DNA from 2 places in the Idiomarina sp. 017G genome. Region 2 is predicted to be linked to the other one. Evidence: predicted binding sites of a transcription regulator. Region 2 holds the regulator's gene; the other holds the start of a gene.
What was found. The regulator sigma-54, encoded in region 2, starts transcription at its own class of promoters, with help from an activator protein. The targets are predictions, from matches to a motif close to GTTGGCACGNNNNTNGNNT.

Region 1 (3,138 bases), on a different contig from region 2:
GAAGAAAGTGGGCGCCGATGACTTTATTGCTAAGTTTCATCCCGATGAACTGGCGACCGCCGTACAAAAATGGCTTAATACAGAAGTTATTGCGTAGCCTGATGCTATTGCATCAGGTGCGATATTCGACCTGACGTGAACGTCAGGCTACGGTCTCGTAGCAAACTTAGGTGCCGGGTAAGAATATTGAACCTGACGTTAAACGTCAGGCTACGAAACGAATGAAACTGAAACGGAAGTTGTTTATATAACGTGATAAATCGCGAATTAAGTTTATCGGAGTATCAGGAATTTCGTCAGTTCCTTGAGCATCAATGCGGTATCGTGTTGGGTGAGAGTAAACTGTATCTGGTGAAGAGTCGGTTAGGCCCTTTAATGGGCCGGTTTAATATCGATTCGCTGGCGGAGCTTGTAAAACGTTCAATGAAGCTAAGTGAACGGGCTTTGCGGGCGGCTGTTATTGATGCCATGACAACCAACGAAACCTTATGGTTTCGTGACACTTACCCGTTTGAAATTTTGAATGACCGTATTCTCCCTGAATATAAAAATCACGCCGGGCCTTTAAAGATTTGGTCTGCCGCCTGTTCCTCGGGGCAGGAGCCTTATTCTATTGCCATGACGTACTTAGAGTATAAGGCGAAGAACCCGGGTGGGCTAAGAGCTGGCATAAAAGTAACAGCAACCGATATTTCCAATAAGGTACTCGAGCAGTGTGCCATTGGCGAGTACGATAGCCTGGCACTTGCGCGTGGTTTGTCGGCTGAACGGCGAAAGAAGTTTTTTACGGACGCCGAAACGAAAGCCGGCTCCATGAGAGTAAAAGACGAGCTTAAACAGTTTATTCATTTCCGTCATTTGAACTTGCTGGACAGCTATTCTCTGCTGGGCAAATTTGATGTTATTTTTTGCCGCAATGTCCTTATTTACTTTGCCCCTGAAGTAAAGCGGAAAATTATTGCCCAATTCCGGCAATCGCTGAACCCCGGCGGTTATCTTTTCCTTGGTGCTTCTGAGTCTATTTCCGGACTTACTGAGGATTTTGAGATGATCCGCTGCCAGCCAGGTATCATTTACCGAAGAAAATAGTTTCCTACAGGAAATATCCGCCTGAAAAAGTAATAACCCCTCTTTAAATTGGCACACTTCCTGCATTGTCTTCACTATCGAACACTGTGGAGACAAAAATATGGCACTTTCCATGGACAAGCTTATGGGAATACAGCAACACACGCTGGGTGTACGCACTCAGCGGGCGGAGCTTATTGCCAACAATATTGCCAATGCCGATACCCCCGGCTATAAAGCCAAAGGCCTGGACTTCCAGCAAGCGTTGCAGCAAGCGCAACGCGGTATGGAAAACCACAAAATGGCGCGTACTCACGAACAGCATTTCAGCGTTGAAGTAAAACCCCAGGGAACCGAGAAGTTCCGCACTCCATCTCAACCGGATACCGGCGACGGCAACACCGTTGATGTGCAGTTGGAACAAAACTTGTATGCCCAAAATGCATTGGAGTATGAAATGACCATGAACTTTCTTGACGGCCGCATCAGCGGTGTGAAGAAAGCCCTGGGCGGACAAGGGAGATAATAAGTCATGAGTCTGTTTAATATTTTTAATGTGACCGGTTCTGCCATGAGTGCGCAGTCTGTACGGCTGAATACAACGGCCAGTAACCTGGCAAACGCTAACTCAATTAGCAGCAGTATTGATGAAACTTACAGAGCCAGAAACCCAGTTTTTGCGACCGCGTTAGCCGATGCCAGCGGCAATTACAAGGGCAACAGCCTGACGAACCAGACTCAGGCGGGTCAGGAAGCGGGTGTTAAAGTTATGGGAATAGTGGAAAGCCAGGACCCACTGCAAATTGAATATGCACCAAACCATCCCATGGCGGACGAAAGCGGTTATATCTACCGCCCCAACGTCAACACCATGGAAGAGATGGCCAATATGATTTCGGCTTCGCGTTCCTACCAGACCAACGTGCAGGTAGCGGACACTGCCAAAACAATGACACAGCGTTTATTACGTCTGGGTCAAGGATAAGCAGGAGATAACAAATGGAAGGCGTAAGCAGTAATTCCTATATAGATGATATGAAATGGAAGAAGGAAGACGATGCCAGATATGCTGATCCAGATGAGCGGAGCAAGCTTGAGCAGGAAGATTTTTTCAGGCTGTTAACCGAGCAGCTTAGCATGCAGGACCCGTCTAAGCCGGTCGAAAATGACCAGATGATTGCTCAGATGACCAACTTTACTATGGCAGAGGGAATAACCGGGCTTTCAGAGCGTTTTGACCAGTTCGCCAGTGATATGACGTCAAATCAGGCGTTGCAAGCGTCAACTATGGTCGGGCGTAAAGTGTTGGTACCGACTGACCAGGCTAACCTGGAAACCGGAGCCGGCGTAACAGGCATGATTGCAACCCCCCAGTCTGCACAAAACGTGAAGATTAATATCAAGGACTCAACCGGTGCTACGGTCAAGACCATTGAGATTGGCGATATGCCCCAGGGCACGAAAGAGTTTGAGTGGGATGGAAAAATGGCTAACGGCGACGAAGCGCCTGCTGGTAATTATTCGTTCTCGGTGAATGCTCAAGTTGGTGGCAAAACTGAAGAATTGCCTATACAGATGCACGCTCGTGTACAAAGTGTCAGCACCGGCGGTGACCGCGGTGTGGTTTTGAATCTTAAAGGATTAGGTGGCATCAAGCTTTCTGATGTAACTGAAATTAGCTAACAAGAGAGGTGACTTATGTCATTTAAAATTGCACTCAGCGGTATCAACGCATCTCAGAAAGATCTAGATGTAACCGCTAATAATATTTCAAACGTAAAAACGTCCGGCTTTAAACAGTCGCGTGCGGAATTCGCTGACGTTTATGCGACCAGTATTTTCAACGCCGGTAATACGAAAGTGGGTGACGGTGTTTTGACGTCATCAGTGGCTCAGCAGTTTAGTCAGGGCACATTAGAGTTCACGGAAAACTCGCTGGATATGGCGATTTCAGGCAACGGCTTTTTTGCCACTACAGACGGTTTAGGCTCTCGCGATATGACTTACACGCGCTCAGGAGCGTTCAAACTGAACGACGATAAGTTTATTGTGGATAACCAGGGTAACTAT
Region 2 (3,138 bases):
GCCTGGTTTTAACGGACAACGTTATTATTCGTCAGGGCACCTTATTAATCCGCGCCGATCGACTAGAAGCATCCGCCAGCGAAAGCGCCGAGCAAGCAGATATTTTTATTGCAGAAGGCACTCCTGCTACTTACAGCCAGACGCTGGACGACGGCAATGAAATTAACGCTGAAGCAAAAAAAATCACCTATTTTCAGTCGGAACAGCGACTGGAGCTTAGTGGCGACGCTCGCATCTCTCAAGGTAGCAGTAGCTCAAGCGGCAGTTTGATTACTTATGATTTGAATAAACAAACGGTAACGGCAAGCAGTTCAGGTGAAGAAGACAGCCGTGTTATCACTATTTTTACACCTAAACCAAAAACCGATACCGACGAAAAAAATAACGAGAACCCTTAATATGGCAACTTTACGAGTCAAACATTTAGCCAAAAGCTACAAAAGCCGACAAGTCGTTAAAGACGTTAGCTTGGAAGTAAGTCAGGGGCAGGTTATTGGTTTACTGGGCCCCAACGGTGCAGGTAAAACCACAACCTTCTATATGATAGTCGGTTTGGTTAATAGCGATAAAGGTCAAATTCTGCTGGATGACAATGACCTTACCTTACTGCCAATGCATGAACGGGCACGCCGGGGTATTGGGTATTTGCCACAAGAGGCGTCCATTTTTCGCAAATTGACCGTGCGCGATAATCTGATGGCTATTCTGGAAACTCGTAAAGAACTGTCAACCAACGAGCGTGAAGAACAGCTTGATGCTTTGCTCGAAGAGTTTCATATAGGCCACATAGCAAACAGTCAGGGCATGAGTCTGTCCGGCGGTGAACGTCGTCGGGTTGAAATTGCCCGAGCCTTAGCCGCAGAACCTACGTTTATTTTGCTGGACGAGCCTTTTGCCGGAGTTGACCCTATTTCGGTTATTGATATTAAAAAGATTGTTGAACATTTAAAGCAACGTGGTATTGGTGTACTTATTACTGATCACAACGTTCGCGAGACATTGTCTGTTTGTGAACACGCTTATATTGTCAGTCATGGTGAGCTTATTGCCAGTGGGGATGCAGAAAGTATATTATCGAATCAACAGGTTAGAGACGTTTACCTCGGTGAGCAGTTCACCCTATAACGTGATACCGGGACAGTCATTATGAAGCAAAGTCTGCAGCTAAAAATTGGTCAGCACCTGACCATGACGCCACAACTCCAACAGGCTATCCGCCTGCTGCAGCTTTCCTCGCTCGATCTTCAGTCAGAAATTCAGGATGCATTAGACAGCAACCCGCTGCTGGAGGTTGAAGGTGAAACGAGTAACGACGCGGACCAACCCGAAACTCGCAATATTGAAGAAAGAGACGACAGCCAACGGGAAACATCCGACGTTATAAAAACCCAGGAAATGCCTGACGAACTGCCGGTCGACAGCAGTTGGGACGACACCTACTCCAGTCATACCCCGGCCAACGGTGCAGCCTCTTCAGGTAAATCCTTTGACGGCGATTTTGAAGTCTATCAAGGCTCTACCAGCGAGTCTTTGCAGGATCACCTGCTTTGGCAAATGCAACTTTCTCATTTTTCGGAAGAAGACACCGCCATAGCTGAAGCCATTATTGAAGCCATAGACGACAATGGCTATCTAATGGTTGATGTTAATGAAATTATCGAAGCTGTGCGCCTACCCGAAGTTGAGGCAGAAGAAGTCTGCATGGTGCTTAAGCGTATTCAGCATTTCGACCCAATAGGTGTCGGCGCACGCAGCGTCAGTGAATGCCTTGCCATTCAATTACGTCAACTAAGCGACGACACTGAATACAAGCAGGTTGCTCTATGCTTAGTGACTGAACATATGGACTTACTTGGCAGTCGCGATTTTCGCACCATTCAGCGTAAACTGAAGCTATCGGAAGACGATTTACGTCAGACTATGCGATTAATTCAACAGTTGCACCCGCACCCGGGGGAGCAAGTTGCGCAGCAACCCGTTGAATATGTTATTCCCGATGTGGCCGTTACTAAAAAAAATGGTCGTTGGATGGTCGAATTAAACCCGGATAGCGTACCTAAACTAAAAGTGAACGAAGAATACGCGGCCTTGAGTAAAGCAACAAAGTCAGTAGCCGACAGCCAGTACATAAAAAACCATACGCAAGAAGCGCGCTGGTTCATAAAAAGCCTGGAGAGCAGAAACGATACGCTGCTGAAAGTGGCCAATTGCATAGTACAACGCCAACAGGGCTTTTTTGAGCATGGTGAAGAAGCTATGAAGCCAATGGTTCTGAACGATGTTGCAGAAGCCGTGGATATGCATGAAAGTACGATTTCACGCGTAACGACACAAAAATACTTACACTGCCCAAGTGGCGTATTTGAGTTGAAATATTTTTTCTCAAGTCATGTCAGTACAGAGGGCGGTGGCGAGTGTTCAAGCACGGCAATACGTGCTTTAATTAAGAAGATGGTCGCTGCTGAAAATCGCAGTAAACCGTTAAGTGACAGTAAGATTGCTGAACTGATAGCCGAACAAGGTATCCAAGTAGCAAGAAGGACAATTGCGAAGTATCGGGAATCGTTAAACATTCCATCATCGAGCCAACGCAAAAGTCTTTTGTAACTTTGTTAACTGCAGAAGGAAGACGTTATGCAAATTAATTTGACCGGTCATCACATCGATATTACCGAAGCTCTGCGTGACTACGTGGACACAAAATTTGCCAAGCTGGAAAGACATTTTGACCATATAACTAATGTTCACGTCATCCTAAATGTTGAAAAAACGATTCAAAAAGCGGAAGCTACGCTGCACGTGAATGGCGGTGAGCTTTTCGCCGACGCAAAACACGAAGATATGTACGCGGCCATCGACGGTTTAATTAATAAACTGGACCGTCAGGTGATTAAACACAAAGAGAAAATGAAACAACATTAATCCATGCAACTGAGTGAATTGTTAAGCCCCGACTGCACCAAGTGTGCAGTCGAGGGCGCAAGTAAAAAGCGACTACTTGAAACCATTAGTCAAATCGTAGCCCCTAAGCTGTCTGGCATTACCCGTCATGACATTTTTGAGAGCCTGTTAAACCGTGAGCGTTTAGGCAGTACGGGAATTGGCTTAGGTATCGCAATTCCTCATGGCCGCTTACCT

Region 1: the regulator sigma-54 is predicted to act here: its motif matches at 1,137-1,155, upstream of flgB (flagellar basal body rod protein FlgB).

What each region holds. Positions count from the first base shown of each region.
Region 1 covers NZ_SNWT01000001.1:31,444-34,581, forward strand. Annotated here, with positions in the region: gene DEU30_RS00150 (chemotaxis protein CheV) at 1-97, shown strand, start outside; gene DEU30_RS00155 (protein-glutamate O-methyltransferase CheR) at 253-1,089, shown strand; gene flgB (flagellar basal body rod protein FlgB) at 1,190-1,594, shown strand; gene flgC (flagellar basal body rod protein FlgC) at 1,601-2,053, shown strand; gene flgD (flagellar hook assembly protein FlgD) at 2,068-2,751, shown strand; gene flgE (flagellar hook protein FlgE) at 2,767-3,138, shown strand, end outside.
Region 2 covers NZ_SNWT01000006.1:95,809-98,946, reverse strand. Annotated here, with positions in the region: gene lptA (lipopolysaccharide transport periplasmic protein LptA) at 1-398, shown strand, start outside; gene lptB (LPS export ABC transporter ATP-binding protein) at 400-1,125, shown strand; gene DEU30_RS09220 (RNA polymerase factor sigma-54) at 1,147-2,607, shown strand; gene hpf (ribosome hibernation promoting factor) at 2,635-2,922, shown strand; gene ptsN (PTS IIA-like nitrogen regulatory protein PtsN) at 2,926-3,138, shown strand, end outside.